3 regions of the Cognaticolwellia beringensis genome follow, and region 1 is predicted to be linked to each of the others. Evidence: predicted binding sites of a transcription regulator. Region 1 holds the regulator's gene; each other region holds the start of a gene.
The links. Region 1 encodes MetJ, which represses methionine synthesis genes. Its sites were predicted from a motif close to TAGACGTCTAGACGTCTA; they were not measured.

Region 1 (7,683 bases):
TCTTGTTGTCGACGCTGAGAAAAACCTTTTTCGCTCTCGCTATAGTCAATAGCGCAATTTTTTTCATCTTTTAGTAACAGAAACTCTCTCGCATCTAACATATAGCTAGGACAAACACTTTCACTCAATACTGCCGATAACAAACGTGCTGACCAAAAATCACCAAACGCTAATAGGTCATTTTCATAACTAACGGGATCACTAAGTAAGTTTGCTGAAAGTTGGGCTATGTTGTCGCTCAGTAAAGATTTTAGTCTCGCGGCGCTACTGGCATTTAATAGCTCATCAATCAATAAGGCCTGTGCAGTCTCAAGTGTTGTAATAGTCTCAAGTAATTGCCGGTGTAAGGTCTTTGCTTCTTTTGCCGATCTTGCTTGTTCAGGGTTAAGTAAAGTAACTTCCTGGAGTTCAACAGAAATTTGATATAGTTTAAATAATGCATCAGTCGTATTACCATTGGCAGACACCACAATAATGTCATTTAGCTGGCAATGCTGACGAATAATTTCAACCACACGTTCAATGCAAGCACTAGTCGCTAAACTACTACCACCAAACTTATGAACATTGCAGCCAATTTTGACCAATTTATTTTTTGAAGGGCTGAGCGTTACCGCTGTATTTGAATCAATCATTTTAATACCAAGGGCCACTGTATTTATCTGCCCAATTTAAAAATTTACTTTGTGCTTAGTCTGCTTATTGCGAATAAGTAAGACTAAGCACCACATCAAACTGAACTACAGTTGGCTTGCATCAAGCGCTTGAGAAAGGTCTGCAAGCATGTCATCTATATCTTCAATACCTACTGAAATTCGTACTAATGACTGGGTAATACCGGCAGCCAATTGAGCTTTAATTTCCATACCGGCATGGGTCATGGTTGATGGATGACTGATCAAGCTTTCAACGCCACCTAATGATTGTGCCAAAGTAAAAAATTCCAGTTTATCGAACAAAACTTTAACGGCTTCAACGCCACCTTTAAGTTCAAAGCTCATCATGGCACCAAAGTCATGTTGCTGTTTTTTAGCTAAGGCATGTTGTGGGTGATCCGCTAAGCCTGGAAAATAAACTTGTTCAACTGCCGAATGTTGCTGTAAAAATGCGGCGACCGCATTGGCATTTTCTTGATGCTGCTTCATTCTGATAGGCAATGTTTTTAGACCACGTAGAGCTAGGAAACTATCAAACGCTGAACCTGTAATGCCAATACAGTTTGCCCACCAAGCCAGTTCTTCACCTAGCGCTTGCTCTTTGGTCACTAAAACTCCGCCAACCACATCGCTATGTCCATTAATGTATTTAGTTGTAGAATGAAAAACGATATCAGCACCCAATAAAAGTGGCTGCTGTAAAACGGGTGACATAAAGGTGTTATCAACTGCAACTAATGCACCCACGTTATGGGCCTGTTCAGTTACAGACGCTATATCGACTAATCTCAGTAAAGGGTTGCTCGGCGATTCAATTAAAACTAATTTTGGTTTCTTCGCCAATGCTTGTGTTAAGGCCGCTTGATCATTTTGGTCTACCACCACTAAATTAAACAGTTCGCGTTTTGCCAAATGGGTAAATAAGCGAAAGCTGCCGCCGTAACAGTCATGCGGAATAACAATCGTATCTGTAGGACTCAGTAATTGGCAAATAAGATGCACTGCTGACATACCCGTGCTGGTAACAATGCCTAAAGCACCTTGCTCTAAATCTGCAATAGCTTGAGCAAAAGTGGCGCGTGTTGGGTTACCGGTACGTGAATAATCAAATTGACGTTTTTCATTAAAACCTTTCAGTGCATAAGTACTTGAAAGATGAATAGCTGGAATAACAGCACCGTGTTGTTGGTCACTATTAATGCCCGCTCGAACAGCGGTAGTGGCAAATTTTTTCTCGCTCATGTGTACTCCAGTATTGGTACTTTTCTATTTAGATGTTTGGACGTCTATCAATCTAAATGGTTTAAGTTCTGGGGTCAAGAACTTTAGACATCTAAACTTCTACACATTCGTTATTGACTCGCGCCCCACAACCAGTAAAATCAACTAGTAAGAATAAACTTATCGCTAACTGGTACACCAGACAAGCTAAATATAAGTTTTTCGTAATCATTTAAGTTTGAGGAATATTCATGGCAGAGTGGAATGGCGAGTATCTTAACCCATACGCCGAACACGGGAAGAAAAGTGAACAAGTAAAAAAGATCACCGTGTCTATCCCTTTACGTGTTTTAAAAGTGCTCACTGATGAACGTACACGTCGACAAGTCAATAACTTGCGTCATGCAACCAACAGTGAACTATTATGTGAAGCATTTTTACATGCTTTTACTGGCCAGCCTTTGCCAGACGATAGTGACTTAGCAAAAGACAACACACAAAAATTACCCGCAAGTGTACGCAGAGCTTTAGAAGCACAAGGTGTAACCGATTTTAGCGAGTACGAAACAGAAATTGAAGAAGAAACAGAAGATTAACCGGGTAAATAAATCCTGGCTTTCTAAAATGACAAAAGGCGCTTAATGCGCCTTTTTTATTGCAAAAAATTGTTTATGCTAATTTAATTATCTTTACGAATACCAATTGAAATAAATAATCCATCATTCTGAAATGATCTAAATACCAAACAAAAATTTAGCCTCTAGTTATTCTACGATTAAAAATGAATAACTAATAAGTCCAATAGAGCTTTATATAATTAGCCTTAATTCTTATCTATCAATAACTTTCCCTTAATGACATCGACTAAATTAGTGGGCAGCTTATCTAAGATTTTACCTGAAATGTAACCATAAATGCATACAGGGGCTACCAGTAGTATAAAAATAAAACCACAAATCACCATGCCTATAGCGATTATCTCATTTGAAAACAATGAAATATAAACTATAAATAAGAATAGCATTGAGACTAACCCACCTAAAATACGCAAAACCTTGTTGATTTGTATATTTGCTTCCATGCTACGATCATCCTTTAAGTATAAAATTTAACCTATTATGGATGTAGATCTGTAGTTTTGCCACTAAAACAGTGGTTAGTTATGCTTAATTTTGCGAAGTTTCAATCAATAAAGCTTATATCTTATGAATCATTACCAGCAGCATTATTCAACTGCAATAAGTCCCACTTAGTGCCATACAAGTCTTTAAATACGACTACCGTGCCGTATGCTTCGACACGTGGTTCTTCGTTAAACTCAACACCTTGGCCTTTCATAGCTTCGTAATCACGCCAAAAGTCATTAGTTTGAAGAAATAAAAATACCCGACCTCCTGCTTGGTTGCCGACTGATTGTTCTTGCTGAGCATTACTGGCTTTAGCCAGCAATAGAGTTGTGCCATTAGCATTTGGAGGAGATATTTGAATCCAACGTTTACCTGCACCTAAGTCAGTATCTTCAATGAGCTCAAAATTTAATTTTTTGGTATAGAATGCAATCGCATCATCGTAGTCTTCAACCACGAGGGCAATATTGGCGATTCGTTGCTTGATAGGGATGGTCATTTCTGCTCCAAAGCCAAGACATAGCTAAAATTAGTCAGCTCTAAGCTATCAGTGCCAAGCTGTCAGTTAAAACAAAAGCCACATTGGTGTCTATGTTTTGTCTAACTGATAGCTGACTACTGAAGGCTCAAAACTTATAACTTAACCGTTATAGTTTTCTGGCATGGGAAGCGCAGCGACACCAGAGTCAACAGCGGCTTGAGCAACGGCAATGGCTACAGCTGAACGCAAACGTGAGTCCATAGGCTTAGGAATAATATAATCTTTACCAAAGGTTAAGCTGTCACTGCCACTCGCTGTTAATACTTCAGCCGGTACAGCTTCTTTTGCTAAGGTTCGAATGGCATGAACTGCGGCTATCTTCATTTCATCATTAATGGTACGAGCTCGCACATCTAAAGCACCACGGAAGATAAATGGGAAACATAGCACGTTGTTTACTTGATTCGGATAATCTGAACGTCCTGTCGCGATAATTAAATCATCACGCGTCGCCAAAGCAAGTTCAGGCTTAATCTCTGGGTCAGGATTCGAACATGCGAAAATTACTGGCTTATCGGCCATCAGCTTAACATGTTCAGCCGATAATACATTAGGACCAGATACACCAACAAACACGTCAGCACCGTCAATGGCGTCTTCTAAGGTGCGTTTATCGGTATTGTTAGCAAATAACGTTTTATATTCATTTAAATCGTCACGACGAGTGTGGATAACCCCTTTAGTGTCGAGCATATAAATCTTTTCACGTTGTGCGCCACATTTAATCAATAATTCCATACAAGCAATTGCCGCAGCACCCGCGCCCATACAAACAATGTTGGCATTGCGTAATTCTTTACCTTGAATTTCTAGTGCATTGATCATACCAGCAGCGGTTACAATAGCCGTACCATGCTGGTCGTCATGAAATACCGGCACTTTACAACGCTCAATTAATGCTTTTTCAATCACGAAACATTCAGGCGCTTTGATATCTTCTAAGTTGATACCACCAAAACTGTCGGCAATATTGGCAACCGTACTAATAAAGTCTTCTACCGTTTTATGCTTAACTTCAATATCAAAAGAGTTAATGCCAGCAAAGCGTTTAAATAATAAAGCCTTACCTTCCATGACAGGTTTAGCGGCCATTGGCCCTAAGTTACCTAAGCCTAAAATAGCAGTACCGTTGGTGATAACGGCAACGGTATTACCTTTGCCGGTATATTTATAAACATCATCTGGATTTTCAGCAATGGCACGAACAGGCTCAGCTACACCAGGGCTATAAGCGAGTGAGAGATCTTGGCTTGTTTCAGCTGGCGTCGTTAATTCAACACTAATTTTGCCCGGCGTTGGGTATTGATGATAATCAAGTGCTTGTTGGCGAAGATCTGTCATGTCTATTCCTTTTGTGAGGTGAGTGTAACTCGTGCGTCTTATCGATGAGTTTTAGTTGATGCTTTTATTGCTGTTTACATGTTATTGCAATGCGTTGGCTAATTTCAAGCTATTTTGTATATATTAATTAGCTACAAGCTATAATAAATATAGCCTTATAAGTTTTTTATTTCATATAAGCTAGCTAAATATTCTACATATATTACTCACTATTCATAGATAAATAGCGATTAGAATGTTTTATCAAATTATAAGTAAGTTAATGTTCAAGTTAATGCTTAAAGCTCCTACCCTTACTGGCATTGATTCCCGTTTGTATCATTTCATGACAGATAACAGAATATAGCGACAGTTCACTGAAATTGTCATAAATATAGACTGTAAGAGAAAGTTTTTTCTCTATCGGCCTGTTGATATCAAAAGCTACCTGGCTGGTTTTAATGCAGATTGAGAAAAGGCTTTATCTGTTCAAGCATTGTTGTTCTGGTATTAACGTCTGTTGATCGTGATATACCCACAGGCTATAAATTATTGTTTCGTGCACCGACGTAAGGAATTTACTAATCCCGTGGGGTCAAAGTTCCTAAAACATGTAGCTATTAAAGTAATGCTGAATTAATTAGCAGGTTGGCTTAGAGCACCATACTCAAACGATAGCGCGTATCCTGTGCATACATGCGCGATATACCGTACATCCTGTACATACACGCTCCTGTGCATCCATGCACCCGCGATATACCGTACATCCTGTACATAAAAAAACCACCTAGAAGGTGGTTTTTTAAAAGTACTTAAAACAATGAGATTAGGTTATTCGTCAAACGGATTAACTAAAATCATAGTTTCAACACGGTCTGGACCGGTTGAAATAATATCAACAGGTACACCGGTAAGCTCTTCAATACGTTTGATATAAGCAATAGCATTGGCTGGTAATGCGTCAACAGAAGTTGCGCCTACTGTAGTTTCGCTCCAACCTGGCATTTCTTCATACACTGGGGTAATTTTATCATAACCTTCAGCGGCTGTTGGTGGCACAGTAATAATGTCGCCTTCAGCTGTTTTGTAGCCTGTACATATTTTTAATGTTTTCAAGCCGTCTAAAACGTCTAGCTTAGTTAAACAAAAACCACTAATGCTATTTACTTGCACTGCACGATGCATGGCAACGGCGTCAAACCAGCCACAACGACGTTCACGACCAGTTGTAGCACCAAATTCATGGCCTACAGTACCTAAGTGATGACCAACTTCGTCATCTAATTCAGTAGGGAATGGACCCGAACCAACACGTGTTGTGTATGCTTTAGTAATACCAAGTACATAGTCTAAGTAAAGAGGACCAAAACCACTACCGGTAGCAACGCCACCCACAGTTGTATTAGACGACGTTACATATGGGTAAGTACCGTGGTCGATATCAAGCAATGTACCTTGAGCACCTTCAAACATAATAGATTCGCCCGCTTTACGCGCTTGATCTAGCATTTCTGAGATATCTGCAACCATACCTTTAATGACTTCAGCAACGGCCATAGCATCGCTAAGTACTTCTTCGTAGCTTACTGGCTCAGCTTTGTAGTATTCGGTTAATACGAAGTTATGGTATTCCATAATTTCTTTTAATTTCGACGCAAATGACTCTGCGCAAAATAAATCACCAACACGTAAACCACGGCGAGCAGCTTTGTCTTCATAAGCTGGACCAATACCACGACCGGTAGTACCAATAGCTTTGCTACCACGCGCTTTTTCACGAGCTGCATCTAATGCGTTGTGGTATGGAAGAATTAACGGACATGCATCGCTAATTAAAAGACGTTCACGTACAGGTACGCCACGTTCTTCTAACATTGCCATTTCTGTCATAAGTGCTTTTGGACAAAGAACAACACCGTTACCTATTAAACATTTTACGTTATCACGTAATACGCCAGATGGAATAAGGTGTAAAACGGTTTTTTCACCGTTAATGACTAGTGTATGACCCGCATTGTGGCCACCTTGATAGCGCACTACATATTTTGCTTTATCAGTAAGTAAGTCGACGACTTTACCTTTACCTTCGTCACCCCATTGGGTGCCTAGAACTACGACGTTTTTACCCATGTTCACATATTGGTAAGAAAATTAGGCGGGGATTCTATCAAATATCAATATTGAGTCCAAGCAATAATTGTTGATTTTTAATGCGATAAAAAAAAAGCTAGTGATAGTGAGGAGTTAGCAAAAGAATTAATTTACTGCCCAAAATAGAATTGCTCCAATCACGATTAAAAAAACGCCAATTTGCCGGATAGTACTCACAGGTTCATTGGCTAATTTTAAAACATAAGCACGCCATTTATTGGGGAAAAGTGCCGGGATCAGTCCTTCAATAATTAACGCAATAGCGACTGCCATCATCAGCGTATATAACATTTGATTTTCCTTAACGAGCAGGGCTTACTCGCTTATAAAAACACAAAAGCCATGACAATGTCATGGCTTTTTAATCACAGGTTAACCTTAAGTGTTACTTCGCTTTTTTACCATCTTTTAGGTAATTAAAGAAGTCACTATCCGGTTTAACCACCAAGATATCACTCTTCGAGCTAAAACTTTTCTCATAAGCTTCTAAGCTACGAAAGAAGTTATAGAATTCAGCATCTTGGCTATAAGAGTCGGCATAAACTTTTGCAGCTAATGCATCACCTTCACCACGAACTTCTTGTGCGTTCTTCTGCGCTGTCGCTAACATAACTGTTACTTTAGCATCAATAGTTGCACGAATGATTTCAGCTTGCTCTTGACCTTG
Region 2 (7,683 bases), 1.8 Mb from region 1:
CCTGAGGGCTTGATGATATGCTGCGTAACTTAGCCGTTGGGGATTGACTGCGTCTAGCAGTAAGATTCTGAGCACGATGAGTTTTTCTACTGCTTTTTCCTCGATTTAAATACCATAAGATAGAGGTAATTACGGCGAAAACAATAATGATCTTATCTAATGACATTTAACTACCTAATTCAAAACAAAAAATTCCGCCAAATTATGAACTTATTAAACTACGGGGTCAAACTAAATGGTCGCCCACTTGTTTTCCACTCAGCGAAAAATAGGACAGTTAGATTAGTCAAATATTTATTAAACCGTTGTGGGTCAAGGCATTCAAAAATTATAGCTGAGCAGTTCATTAATGCTGCTGTTATACACTTGGGCTTAATTATAAGCACAGCATAAAAGAAATATTTAGTCCATTTGCTTGCATCTTTAGGGTTTGACCCCACTTAAAATAACATATCTCTTTATTATTGGAACTGCATTGATGACAAATTCTCTCGCGATCACCTTAGAAAACTTTCAACAAGTTATTATCGAAGAATCAAAAAACAAACTTGTATTGGTCGATTTTTGGGCTCAACAAGTACCTGAAAGTGTTGAACTAAGAGATAAGTTGACTAGTGCATTGGCTAATTTTAGCGACACAATACTATTCACTACAGTTGATTGTGAAACTCAGGGACAAATAGCTCAACAATTTGGTATTCAAGGTTTACCAACTGTCATTTTAGTGAAAGACGGCCAGCCCCTTGATGGTCTAACCGGACCACAAACAGATGAAACCATTAATGAGTTTTTAGGTAAATATTTACCCAAAGAGCAAGATATTTTATTGTCGCAAGCTAACGAACTTTTAGCAGCAAACAAAGTTGCTGAAGCATTTCCTGTTATCACTCAAGCTTTCCAACTTGATAACGAACGCGCTGATATTAAATTAGTACTGGCTAATGTATATATTCAAACTGGTAAAATTACAGAAGCAGAAGCGTTGCTGAAAAGCATTAAAATGGTCGATCAAGACAGTAGTTACCAATCATTAATGGCAAGATTAGAGTTAGCAAGTCAGGCAGCTGATTCTCCTGAGATTCAAGCGCTGGAGCAACAGTTAGCAAGTGAGCCTGACAATGTTGAGTTGCAACAAAAATTAGCCGCGCAATATAGCCAAGTAAATCGCCATGACGAAGCACTGTCAATGCTGTTTTTACTGGTACAAAAAGATGGCGCAGATACAGCCAGTAAAGATTTATTACTTGATGTATTGAAGTCTTTACCTGATGGTGATGCATTAGTCAGTAAATATCGACGTAAGCTTTATACCTTAATGTATTAACAATTTATCAAGTATACCTATCAACTAACCAAGATGATTGGCCTCAATCCAACCAAAACCTAATCGGCAGCAAGCCATCCAGCTAGTTATGGTTGGTGCTTTGCTGCATCGGTACTATATCGTTGTAGGTTGGCATTTATGCCGTCATGTGTGGTGTTTATATATTCAATAGAGCGATGGGCTGAAGCCCAACCTACAAAAGAGTTGGAAAGAGCTGGCAGTTAAAAAGCCCTGATGGTTTTTAATCGTTGGCGTTGTTATGGTAGGTCGGCATTTATGCCGTCATGTGTGGTGTTTATATATCCATAGAGCGATGGGCTGAAGCCCAACCTACAAAAGAGCTGGCAGTTACAAAGCCCTGATGGTTTTTAATCGTTGGCGTTGTGATTGTAGGTCGGCATTCATGCCGTCATGTGTGGTGTTTATATATCCATAGAGCGATGGGCTGAAGCCCAACCTACAAAAGAGCTGCAAGAGCTGGCAGTTAAAAAGCCCTGATGGTTTTTAATTGTTGGCGTTGTTATGGTAGGTCGGCATTTATGCCGTCATGTGTGGTGTTTATATGTTCAATAGAGCGATGGGCTGAAGCCCAACCTACAAAAGAGCTGCAAAGAGCTGGCAGTTAAAAAAACCTGATGGTTTTTAATCGTTGGCGTTGTTATGGTAGGTCGGCATTTATGCCGTCATGTGTGGTGTTTATATATCCATAGAGCGATGGGCTGAAGCCCAACCTACAAAAGAGCTGGCAGTTAAAAAAACCTAATGGTTTTTAATCGTTGGCGTTGTTATGGTAGGTCGGCATTTATGCCGTCATGTGTGGTGTTTATATATTCATAGAGCGATGGGCTGAAGCCCAACCTACAAAAGAGCTGCAAAGAGCTGGCAGTTACAAAGCCCTGATGGTTTTTAATCGTTGGCGTTGTTATGATAGGTCGGCATTTATGCCGTCATGTGTGGTGTTTATATATTCAATAGAGCGATGGGCTGAAGCCCAACCTACAAAAGAGCTGCAAAGAGCTGGCAGTTACAAAGCCCTAATGGTTTTTAATCGTTGGCGTTGTTATGGTAGGTCGGCATTTATGCCGTCATGTGTGGTGTTTATATATTCATAGAGCGATGGGCTGAAGCCCAACCTACAAAAGAGCTGGCAGTTACAAAGCCCTGATGGTTTTTAATTGTTGGCGTTGTGATTGTAGGTCGGCATTCATGCCGTCAAATTCGCTGGTAGCAGAGTAAAAATTTTGCTTAGTTAATACGATTAGCTAAAACCAATACAAAACCTACAAGGAAACGGCAGCAAAACAGCAGGCAAATAAAATTGCGGCTTTGCGTGTAGGCCTACATCATATTAATTAACTCGCTTCATCCATTAAGTTTTCATCTTTTAATAAATGGGCAAACTCGCTTAGAAACTTTTGAATTTTCTTCGCTACCACTAGCTGACAATACTTATTTTCTGGGTTATTGGTTACATAATCTTGATGGTAATCTTCAGCACTATAAAAATTATTTTCCGCTTTAATCAATGTGACTATTGGGTTCTCAAAACATTGCTGATCATGTAGTTGAGCAATTTTAGTTTCGGCTATTTCTTGTTGCGCCAAGTTGTGAAATAAGATTGTTGAGCGATATTGGCTACCGATATCATCACCTTGTCGGTTCAGTGTTGTTGGATCATGAATAGCAAAAAATACCGTTAATAACTGCTCGACACTCAATTGCGCTGGGTTAAAGGTTATTTGAACGACTTCTGCATGATGACTATCACCGCTGCACACTTGCTCATAACTTGGGTTTATAATATCGCCATCAGCATAACCACTGGTTACAGACACAACACCTTTAATGCGGGCAAAAATATTTTCGACACACCAAAAGCAGCCAGCGCCTAACGTTATTTTTTCGATGCTCATTTTCTTCCTCTTTTACCCATGTAATTTGCGTTGTTAAAAGTTATTTAATAAATCAACAGGACGTTTAGACGTCTATGTTGGTGATTTTTAGAAGATATCACCTAGACGTTTAGATGTCTATATGTTTTTTGAAGTTTAGTTTAATAATACCAATCATTAAGTTTTTAATTTACTAAATTGGTAATAAATACTTAACCTGATCTCAGGATAAGGTATATAGCAGATCATCTAGGGGAGGTTGATTCGTCACGAAAAAGAGTCGTCGTTTTATAGACAAAGGTGGTCGTTAAAAGGGAGGTGGTTTAATGAAGCAGAATTATCTAGGTTACTGGTAATGAAGATAATAAAAAAGCTAGAAGTGTTAGCTTCTAGCTTTGTGGGGATTATTAATGCGCTAGTGAGTATTACTTTACTTCTTCACCCGCAGCTTGTTTATCTGCATGGTAGCTTGAACGCACAAGAGGACCACAGGCAGCGTGATCAAAGCCCATTTTATCCGCTTCACGTTTAAACATATCAAAGTCGTCAGGATGAACGTAACGTTCAACTGGCAAATGATGTTTACTTGGTTGCAAGTATTGTCCAATGGTTAACATAGTAACGCCGTGAGCACGCAAATCGCGCATTACTTGTAGAATTTCTTCATTAGTTTCACCTAAACCAACCATTAAACCCGATTTAGTGGGTACGTTTGGATTTGCTTCACCAAATTTTTTCAATAAATCTAAAGACCATTGGTAATTAGCGCCAGGGCGAGCTTTGGTATATAAACGCGGAGCAGTTTCTAGATTATGATTGAATACACCAGGTGGATGCGTATTTAAAATCTCTAAAGCACGATCCATGCGACCACGGAAATCCGGCACTAAAATTTCTACTTTTGTATGTGGAGAATGCTCGGCAATCTCTGTAATACAATCAACAAATTGTTGTGCGCCGCCATCACGTAAGTCATCACGATCTACTGAGGTGATAACTACATATTTTAATTTCATGTCTTTTAGCGTTAAGGCTAATTTACGCGGTTCTTCTTTATCTGCAGCAAGTGGGCGACCATGGCCAACATCACAAAATGGGCAACGACGAGTGCAAATGTCGCCTAAAATCATAAAGGTTGCGGTGCCGTGGTTAAAACATTCAGATAAATTTGGGCATGACGCTTCTTCACAAACAGAATGCAAATTATGCTTACGTAGTGCGGCTTTTATACTATCAATACGCTCTGAGCTTTTTGGCAATTTAATACGTAACCAATTAGGTTTTCTCAGCATGGTTTCGCGCTCAGAAGTCACAACCTTAATAGGAATATGGGCCATTTTTTCGGCATCGCGTAATTTAGTGCCTGGGGTAATGCGTGATGATTTAGTGGTCATGTACTGTTTCCAATCCCGTTTGATAAGATAAATGCTGAGTGTCTAATAATTCACTAAGGTGTTTAACCAGTGATTCACCCGCTTGATCTACTGTGGCAGGGCCCTGTAAATCGATTGTTTGTATCATTTCTAAGCCTTGGTAACCGCAAGGGTTAATGCGTAGAAATGGTGATAGATCCATATTTACGTTTAATGCTAAACCATGAAAAGAGCAACCTTTGCGCACGCGTAGTCCCAAAGAGGCAATTTTTTTATCGTCAACATAAACACCCGGAGCATCCGGCTTTGCTTTTGCATTGATGCCAAAATCAGCCATCGATGCTACGATACCGTTCTCTATCAATGTGACCAACTGTCTAATGCCCATTTTTCTGCGGCGTAGATTGATCATAAAGTAGATAACTTGTTGACCGGGACCGTGATAGGTGACTTGTCCACCCCTATCTACTTTCACTACTGGAATATCACCAGGCATCAAAAGGTGCTCGTCTTTACCTGCTTGCCCTTGGGTAAACACTGGTGGGTGCTCTACCAGCCAAAGTTCGTCAGCGGTATTGTCGTCTCGATTATCGGTGAAGTTCTGCATAGCATGCCAAACATCGACGTAGTCGAGGTTATTTAGTTGCCGAATAATCAAAGTGTTTTTCAATGTATATCTCTATAAATTCTGTAGTGTTTATTATATCCAAATAATAACTGGAATACACCGTAAAAACCGAATAGCATCAAAGTACGTAGCGCACTTGTTCAATGGCGTTCAAGGTTTTATATATTGTTTCTATATGTTCTTTACTTGTCACGGTAACAGCCACGGCAATTGAGTGATAATTACCTTTTGAGCTTTGTTTGATTTTTGGTGCATAGTCACCTGGCGTGTGTTTTTGTAATTCACCGACAACAAGATCTGGCAGTTCGTCACACGCGATACCCATAACTTTAAAGTTAAGTACGGTGGGGAAATCTAGTAATTCATCAAACTTAGTATTCATTTCTTTTCTCTTCAATCGGTAAAACAACGCTATGTTAGGTGTTTTAAAATGTCTGGAATATTGGATAAATGCTTATAAACCAAGCCATTTAGTGGTAATTCATTTGTCTACATGTGCAAATTGGCGATATTTTAACACTATTTGTTACGAATGTGACCCATAGCCGCTAATTTGCTTATCTTTATTGAGTATAAGTGAGGGGGATATTATCTAATATCAATGGATAGTCGTGATTATATTTATTAAGTAGCCGCCGCTAAAACATAAAAACTCAGCCTAGGCTGAGTTTTTGATAGCAATTAATATTAATCAAGCAAACATTGATTAATATTAATTAGCAAACTGAAGTTTTACATAGTCCATTAATTTATTGAACATGCTGCCTTCATTAACTTCTTGGAGTGTAACCAATGGGTATTGGGCAATATCTTCACCGTCAAGTTGCAAAAATAACTTACCTACAACTTCACCTTTTTGCAGTGGCGCTGTTAATTGTTTGTCTAATTCAAAATTAGCTTGTAAGTTTTTACGTTGACCTCGAGGAATGGTAATTGGCGTATTAACCATAATACCTAAATCAACTTCTTTGCGATCGCCCATCCAAACACGGTCACTAACAAATTTTTCACCGGCTTTATATGGTGTGTAAGTTTCGTAAAAGCGAAAACCGTAGTTTAGTAATTTTTTGCTCTCTACTTTACGTGCACGTTCGCTGTCTGTACCCATAACCACACTGACTAAACGCATGTCGCCCTTAGTGGCCGAAGTGACTAAACTATAACCCGCTTGAGATGTGTGGCCGGTTTTTAATCCGTCAACATTCATGCTTTTATCCCACAATAAGCTATTGCGGTTATATTGCTTAATATTATTATAAGTAAAAGACTTTTGCCTATAGAGTTTATATTCTTCTGGCACATCGCGAATAAGAGCAATAGCTAATGTCGCCATATCGCGAGCAGTAGTTTTGTGCTCTTTACTGTCTAAACCGTGGCTATTTTCAAAAAAACTACTGTACATGCCTAATTGCTCAGCGTGAGCATTCATTAACTGGGCAAATGCGCCTTCACTACCGGCAATATGCTCTGCCATAGCGACACAAGCGTCATTTCCTGATGCAACGATAATACCTTGGTTTAGTAAGCTTACCGGTACTTCTGTGCCAACTTCAATAAACATTTTTGAGGACTCAGGGAAATTTTTCGCCCAAGCTTTTTCGCTAATTCTCACAGGGTCATCATTATTGATGTTACCACTAGCTAATTCTTTACCTATGATGTAACTAGTCATCATTTTGGTTAAACTTGCTGGTGCTAGTAAAATATCGGCATTACTTTCAGCGATAACCTTACCTGTCGCGTAATCAATTAAAATGTGACCTTTAGCATTTACTTCTGGAGCTGATGGAATAATAGTTTGAGCATGAGAAAGAGAGCAAACGCTTAATAATACAGAGCCTAAAAAAGTTAATAACTTTATTGATTTTTTAGGTACTTGAGTAACTTTGAGTTGGGGCATAATTGTCCTACAGCACTATCGATTAATGGAAATTATAAATATTTGATGGAGTATAACATTATTCAATTTTAATTCTAATGAGCTCTAACATCAATTTGTTAACCTTGATGTATTTCGCTGAATATTTGTACACCTCATCTAGCGGTGAAATCATTATATCGCTAAAATTAATGGGCAAAACTTAATTGCTAACAGAAAATAAACATGTTTTATAAGGTTTAAATTTTATTTACGAATAAAAGCTTTAGGGTGACCATTGTCTTTAATCACTAATAATAATTGCTTTACTTCATCATTGCTTTCTATCGGACCTACAAGCACACGAAAAATTCCATTTATTTCTTCTATTTGTGTGCCACTTTGATGTTGCTTAGATAATATCTTGGCAAGTTTAGTCGCTTGCGTATGACTTTTGCTAGCGAATACCTGAATGTACTGCGCTTTTAAGGGGGATTTAACAGGTGATATTGATGTTTTAGCTATATTTTTTTCTGTTGCTATTACTTGTGTAACTGTTGAGACCGGTGCTATTGGTAAAGGTGTTATTTGTGCTGCATTATCGTTTA
Region 3 (7,683 bases), 2.0 Mb from region 1:
CGTAATGTTAATCAATATAAAAAATCAATAGAAAGGTTATTCTCGTGAGCAACAATACTAATAATGAGAAACAAGGGAGCATTAGGGCCAGAAGTGAGGCTGTAATTCTAGTCGCAGCCCAAAAAGAGTTTATTCTGCAAGGATTTAAAGGTGCTACCGTTCAATCAATAGCTGATAGCGCCAATCTGCCTAAAGCAAATGTATTATATTATTTTAAAAATAAAGAAAATATCTACCATGCGGTTTTACAACTAACTTTAGATACGTGGGATCAAGGTATTGGTGATCTTGATATTAACGACGGTCCTGTCGTTGCTATTGAAAAATTTATCGCTTCGAAAGTAAAAATGTCTTTTGAGCACCCAGAAGCATCGAAAATTTATGCTATGGAAATTATCCAAGGTGCATTACATTTAAAAGAGTTTGCCCGTACTTATTTGCGCCAGTGGGTAAGAGAAAAGGCAAAAATATTTCAAGTGTGGATCGATAGCGGTGAAATGAAAGATGTCGACCCTGTTAAATTGATTTTCTTAATTTGGTCATCCACTCAACATTATGCTGATTTTGAACAACAAATTTTAACGATTATGAATCGTGCAGATTACGAAGAAGACGATATGACCCAAGTAACTGAGTTTTTAACGGATTTTATATTGCGTGGTTGTGGCTTAAAATAGGAGTTTATATGAAGATATTTACAACATTATTGGCAACTACGTTGTTAGTATATTCAGGTATTGCTATGTCAGAAACATCAAATAAGTCCCCTTCAAGTTTACGCATTGCCACTTTCAATGTCAGCATGGAAGCATTAAATTACTTGCCGTCAGAATTAGGTAAAGAGCGTAAACCCACAGGAAAAGAATTAGCGACGGCGTTAGCCAATGATAATCAGCAAATAAAAAATATTGCGGAAATTATTCAACAAGTAAACCCTGATATTATTCTGTTAAATGAGTTTGATGGCAACGATGCCACACACCAATCTTTAAAACGCTTTTTAGCGCAATATTTAGCAAAAAGTCAACAGGGTAATGCTGCACTTAATTATCCTTATTTTTATCAAGGCCCGGTGAATACGGGTGTTGCTTCGGGCTATGACTTAAACAATGATAACAAAGCTGGTGAATTGCCGAATGATGCTTATGGCTATGGGCTTTTCTCAGGGCACTTTGCGATGGCATTGTTATCAAAACACCCTATTGTTGAAGAAAAAATCAGAACATTCCAAATGTTTAAATGGCGTGATATGCCCAATGCTTTAGTGCCAGTAAATCCGGACTCAAAAACACCTTGGTTTAATCAACAAGCCTGGAACAACTTTCGACTATCATCTAAATCTCACTGGGATATACCAGTTAACATCAATGGTCATGAATTACACATTTTGGCTAGCCATCCTACCCCTCCGGTATTTGATGGGCCAGAAGACAGAAACGGTAAACGAAACTTTGACGAAATTCGTTTCTGGAGTGATTACCTAACGCCAAGTGCTGCCAGTTATATTTATGACGACAACAAGCAATTCGGCGGGTTAGCTGAAAATAAAGCTTTTGTTATTTTGGGTGATTTAAATGCTGATGCTTTTGATGGTAATGCCATTAAATCGGGCATCAATCGCTTAATAAATCATCCTCGTGTTGTAGATCCCAAGCCAAGTAGCGAAGGGGGTAAGTTACACCGCAAGGATAACCCAAACGCAAAATACCATACCGCATTCTGGGGCATGCGAGCAGATTACGTTTTACCGGCGAAAGCGCAATTTAAGGTACTGGGTTCAGGTATATTTTGGCCAAAAGAAAGTGAAAATGAATTTCGTTTAATTAAAGACCGAGCGGCTTCATCTGATCATCGACTTGTTTGGGTTGATGTTGCATTTAAAGAATAGTTTATCAGCACAAATAGCAGCTTAATGAACTCTACATTAAGTCGTTACATTTACTTATTAAGTTAGCGGATATAAAAATGAAAAAAATCATTCCAACGTTATTAACTAGTCTATTGGTCATATCTTGTAGCCAACTGCAAGCGACAAGCCATGCTCCGGTAAACACAGTGACGAGTAACATACCAAAAAACATTATTATGGTTGTTGGTGACGGTATGGGGCCGGCTTACACCACTGCCTATCGTTATTACAACGACAACCCAGCAACTCCAGAAATTGAACAAACGGTTTTTGACCGTAACTTCACGGGTACAAGTAGCACCTATCCAGCCCCTGAATCAGGTTACGTGACAGACTCTGCGGCGAGCGCAACAGCCCTTTCTACCGGCGTAAAAACCTATAATAATGCGATTGGTTTAGATATCAACAGACAGCCAATTGAAACGGTTTTGGAATATGCGAAACAAAGCGGTAAAAAAACCGGTGTTGTGGTTACTGTCCAGATAAATCATGCCACACCCGCTTCTTATTTAGCACATAATGTCCATCGCTATAACTACAACGCTATTGCTGACAGTTATATTGATGATGGCATAAAAGCCGATTTATATTTTGGTGGGGGCTGGGAATATTTTATCCGTAAAGATAGAAACTTAGTCAATGAGTTTATTGAGTCAGGCTTTCATTATATTGACAAATATAGCGACATTAACAGTATTCCTGAAAATATGCCGGTGTTGGGTTTATTTGATAAAACCAATTTACCTTGGGCATTAGATGACACGAACAAGCACCGTTTATCGCTGATGACGAAAGCGGCAACAAAACAGTTAGAAAATAAAAATGGCTTTTTTATGTTAGTTGAAGGTAGCCAAATTGACTATGGTGGACACGCTAGAGATATTGCTGCAGCCATGGCAGAAATGGATGATTTAGCAAAAACTATTGAATACCTTGAGGCCTATGTTGCAGAAAATCCAGATACTTTAGTGGTGATCACAGCCGATCATAGCACTGGTGGTTTAACTATCGGTAAAAAAACTGAACGTTCAGACCCTAACATTAATAGTAAGTACCTATGGAAACCTGAGTTTTTAAGAACCATGACCATGTCACCAAAAACCATCGCTATGAGGTTCACTAATGAAGACTTATCTTTGGCACAGGTTAATGACTTACTGTCATTCGACATATCATCTCAGGACTTAAATAATTTACAGCAAGCTAAACTCAGTGATAAAGATATCGTAAAACAATTCAGTTTATTATCTGCTGCCGATAAAAAAGGGAAAAGAACACCTAAAAATCACCAGTCAGTACTGAATGTAATTACAGAAATAATTGATATGAAAACAAATACCGGTTGGGGCTCTATTAGCCCATCTGGCACACATACTGGTATCGACGTGCCGGTATTTGCGTTTGGTAAAGGCAGTGAAATGTTTAACGGCTTTCAAGATAATACCGATATTGCCAAGAAAATATTTACCCTGTTAGGTAAAAAGTAAAACTGTTTTACTTAAATTTCTCCTGAAGTTTACCTAAAAAAATGCCGAGTACTTTACTCGGCATTTTTCATCTATTGGTTTTAAAAAGTAAACTAAACTTTTGACCTATGGCGTTAATGCGGCATTAAAGCGTGTAAAGCCTTGTTCCAAGTCGTCAATTAAATCATCAACATTTTCCAAACCAACATGTAAACGAATCAACGGAAATTCATATTTCCAAGTTGTAGCAGTACGCATGCTGTTTACGTTTGAAATACCTAAAATAAGACTTTCAAATCCGCCCCATGAATAACCCATCTTAAAGTGATCTAAACCATCTAAAAATGCGGTTAATGCAGCCTGATTACCTTTGTTTAATACAAAAGAAAATAAACCATTTGAGCCACTGAAATCACGCTTGAATTCTTCATGACCGGGGCAAGAAGGTAATGCCGGGTGCAAAATGGTTTCTACCTCTGGACGAGATGATAACCAATCGGCAATTTTCAGTGCACTGGCTTGATGCTGCTGTAAACGCACACTTAGGGTTCTAATACCACGCATGGCAAGGTATAAGTCATCGGGCGAAGTACATTGCCCCATAATATAACTACTTTCGCGCAATTTTGGCCAATGCTCAGCGGTTGCTGTTGCTGTGCCTAACATGACATCTGAATGACCAACAATGTATTTTGTTGCCGCTTGAATTGAGACATCAACACCGTAATCAAAGGGCTGAAAGTTTACGCCCGCTGACCAAGTGTTGTCTAACATCACAATACAGTTGTGGCGGTGTGCCACTTGTGCAATCGCTGGTACATCTTGCACTTCCATGGTAATAGAACCAGGAGATTCAAGAAAAACCACGCGCGTATTAGCTTTAATTAATGACTCAATACCTTTACCTATCATGGGATCATAGTAGGTGGTTTCAATACCCAACTTTGCTAATATTTTATCGCAATAATCACGCGTTGGTTCGTAAGCTGTATCAACCATGAGAATATGATCGCCAGTTTTAACAAACGCCAAGATGGCATTAGTAATCGCCGCAGTCCCCGACGGATATATTGCACAACCTGCTCCGCCTTCTAACTCGGTCATGGCATCGCTAAAAGCAAATGACGTTGACGTACCACGCCTGCCATAAAACAAAACCTGGTTCGTTTTATTTGCTGTCGCATGTTTCATTTCTTTAACTGAGTTAAAAACTACCGTAGATGCACGTTCGACAGGTGGGTTAACCACACCACGAGTCCATTGGCTTTTGCGGCCAGCATTAATGAGCTTAGTTTCTTTTTTCATGTCTGAGTTACATTCCATGGTTATAGTTTTGGCGCATCGCTTGGTTTAAAAGCTCGTCCTTTGAAATCAAGCAAGAGCTAAAATTTATGTCGCCTATATCTGATCTTTTCACGCTAAGGTTCGAAAATATATATAGCTATCTAGCCATCTATAATATTTATATCGTGAATCAGCTAAAGAAGCACGCTTTATTTTGTCATAAGTTTTGTAAGAACATAGTCGCCTTGATTATTAAGCACAGTCAGAATCATCTTTAATGGCTGAACACTCTTATTCAGCTGACAGTGTTCAGTTAAAACAAATTCATCTGATTATTCGTGATCTCGTCAAAACTGGTGTTAATAAAAGGCAAAATTGCGTCCGCCACCGCCAACAACTGACGATCAATGTAAAATTGATAATCTAAAGCAGCACTTTGACAGCCCTTCGCTTGAGGACCATTGACGGTCATCACATACTCAATCCAGCCTTTATTTTGATATTTAAGCGGCTTACCTTGCTGCTTATATATTTCATCGGCTAACCTTGCAGCTCTGACATGTGGTGGTACATTTTTCACATAAAGCTCCAATTTTCTGCGTAAACGTTTACGGTAATAGAGTAATTCATCGTGCTTTCCCGCTAAGGTATCAGCAACCATTTTCTTTACATATTCGACAACAGGTTCATTATTAAAAATTTTCCAGTACAAGGAACGTTGAAACTGTTTCGCCAATTCAGTCCAATCGGTTCGAACACTTTCTAAGCCTTTAAAAATTAATTGTTGCTCTTCACCTTTTTGCACTAGCCCTGCATAACGCTTTTTTGTGCCAACATCTTGCCCACGAATGGTTGGCATTAAGAACTTAATAAAGTGGGTTTCAAATTCAATTTCAAGCTCGCTAACAATATTGAATTGGTCTTTGAGCAATGCTTGCCATTTTTGATTAATGTATTCTTGTAACGTTTTACCAAGCGCCCTGCTGTTATCTTCACTTTGATCATCGCCAACATGCACAAAAATCGAATCAGTATCACCGTAAATCACTTGGTAGCCTTTCGCTTCTATCCATAATTTAGTGGTTTTTAAAATACTGTGACTGCGCTTTGTTATAGAGCCCGATAAACGAGGATCAAAGAATCGGCAGCCTGTTGAGCCTAAAACACCATAAAATGAATTCATGATAATTTTTATGGCTTGCGATAAGGCGGCATTTTTGTCTTTTTTAGCGATATCACGTTCTTTCCACAGCTCAGTGATAATACCGGGTAAAAAGTGCTGTTCTCTGGAGAAATAAGCACCATCAAAGCCCTCTATCGCTGTTTCTGGCGACCTTAAACCTTCAATCAAGCCCATAGGGTCGATATTAAAACTACGAATAATACTGGGATATAGGCTTTTAAAATCTAACACCAACACATTTTGATAAAGCCCAGGGGTAGAGTCCATGACAAAACCGCCCGGAGATTCAAAGCCTTGATCGCCATCGCCCATGTTAGGGGCAACATAACCACTACGGTGTAATTTTGGTAAATATAAATTAGTAAAAGCTGCTACCGAACCGCCAAACCTATCAATAGATAAACCGGTTAATTGGGCTCTTAACATGGCGAATTCTAATAACTGAGTCTGCTTAAAAATGAGTACAACTAAACGACAATCTTCTAAATTATATGCGGCGAGTGCGGTTTTATCATGGTAAAAGTTATCGGTTATTTCCTGTAGTCGGTTATCTACATCATCAACTTTTTTACCAATACCTAACAAAGTATTCGCGACATTATCGAGTGAAAAACTCGGAAAGTTATAAGTAGCGGTTTTTAATAAATCAATACCATCGAGTATCACACGGCCATTAATTTCAATAAATTGCTGATCACTGGCTTGGTTTTTTCGCCAATAAGGCGTTCTGCCATCGCGCCCAATGGCAAACTTAATTCCATGTAAATCGTAGCGTTTCTGTAATAAATCAAAATCAAAGTTGATCACATTCCAGCCAATAATAATATCGGGGCTGTACTGAGAAAACCAAGCTAATAAACTGACAAGTAATTGTCGTTCATTAGCTTGCCATACAATCTCAACAGCACCCTTTTTAAGTTGCTCGCGTGCTATTTCTTGTTCATTGGCAATCATCAGCACTTGCTGACAATGGTCGCTGTATAAGCCGATGGAATATAATTCACCCGACATTGAGCACTCTATATCGAGTGAAACTGTCGACAGCGCTATGTCCGTTTGAAGTGTTTTATCAATAGGTTTACATCTAGCTTGCTCATAGCGTCTATAGTCTTTGCTGTGTAAAGATATTAATGGTGCTTGTTGACCAAAAAAAGTCATGTCTGCGGTAATAAAACGTTCCATTAAAAAGCGATCATCAGGTCGAATGTCATCTTCGTAACATTTAACTCCCTTTTGCTTAAGGGCTTCTCGCGCTTGATAAAACTCTCGCAAGGTTAAAAAATAGAATGCAGCGACGTTCGCTTGGTTAAATGCTTTTAGTGTTAGTGGTTTTATTTCGTCTACTTTAATACTTTGTTTAGCCAAAATATCGTTAGCATGATTTACATCACTGACCTCAACAAAAAATACAGCCCGTTCGTTATCAATAACCAGCTGTACTGGACCTTGCGGCGTTCTCAGCCATAAGATTATTTCTATATGATTATTACGATCGCTAGCGCTGCGAGTCAAAAGAAATCCGCGCATGCCAGCTAGCGATGGTGCTAATTCAGGAGATTGTTCAGGAAAATGTTGCATTAAGTGTTCTAATTATTCATAACAAACTGTTAATATATACAGCAGTGTAAATCATCTATTGTCGATAGGAAACTACAGCCGCGATGTTAAGCGATAAAATTAAGCAAGTCATAAGAACCTCCTACAAAGCCATAGGTGAAAACCTGACCAACTTTAACCCACGTAAGCAGCAAACCTTTTTAATTGCTGAAATTGCTAAAACTCTGGCGGGTGATTACGATAAAGTACGTAAAATAATTACTATTGAAGCCGGTACCGGCACC

Region 2: the regulator MetJ is predicted to act here: its motif matches at 3,295-3,312, upstream of msrA (peptide-methionine (S)-S-oxide reductase MsrA).
Region 3: the regulator MetJ is predicted to act here: its motif matches at 4,814-4,831, upstream of B5D82_RS18280 (cystathionine beta-lyase).

Annotation. Positions count from the first base shown of each region.
Region 1 is NZ_CP020465.1:2,320,971-2,328,653, reverse strand. It holds gene metL (bifunctional aspartate kinase/homoserine dehydrogenase II) at 1-635, opposite strand, end outside; gene metB (cystathionine gamma-synthase) at 741-1,898, opposite strand; gene metJ (met regulon transcriptional regulator MetJ) at 2,129-2,473, shown strand; gene B5D82_RS09860 (hypothetical protein) at 2,701-2,958, opposite strand; gene B5D82_RS09855 (VOC family protein) at 3,081-3,503, opposite strand; gene B5D82_RS09850 (malic enzyme-like NAD(P)-binding protein) at 3,645-4,886, opposite strand; gene B5D82_RS09845 (adenylosuccinate synthase) at 5,697-6,995, opposite strand; gene B5D82_RS09840 (DUF2065 domain-containing protein) at 7,122-7,307, opposite strand; gene hflC (protease modulator HflC) at 7,402-7,683, opposite strand, start outside.
Region 2 is NZ_CP020465.1:539,752-547,434, forward strand. It holds gene B5D82_RS02225 (HDOD domain-containing protein) at 1-166, opposite strand, end outside; gene B5D82_RS02235 (tetratricopeptide repeat protein) at 479-1,324, shown strand; gene msrA (peptide-methionine (S)-S-oxide reductase MsrA) at 2,677-3,237, opposite strand; gene lipA (lipoyl synthase) at 3,642-4,610, opposite strand; gene lipB (lipoyl(octanoyl) transferase LipB) at 4,600-5,196, opposite strand; gene ybeD (DUF493 family protein YbeD) at 5,336-5,599, opposite strand; gene B5D82_RS02265 (serine hydrolase) at 5,930-7,117, opposite strand; gene B5D82_RS02270 (septal ring lytic transglycosylase RlpA family protein) at 7,343-7,683, opposite strand, start outside.
Region 3 is NZ_CP020465.1:4,336,148-4,343,830, forward strand. It holds gene B5D82_RS18265 (TetR/AcrR family transcriptional regulator) at 45-677, shown strand; gene B5D82_RS18270 (endonuclease/exonuclease/phosphatase family protein) at 686-1,888, shown strand; gene B5D82_RS18275 (alkaline phosphatase) at 1,966-3,396, shown strand; gene B5D82_RS18280 (cystathionine beta-lyase) at 3,502-4,680, opposite strand; gene B5D82_RS18285 (DNA polymerase II) at 4,973-7,420, opposite strand; gene dinG (ATP-dependent DNA helicase DinG) at 7,504-7,683, shown strand, end outside.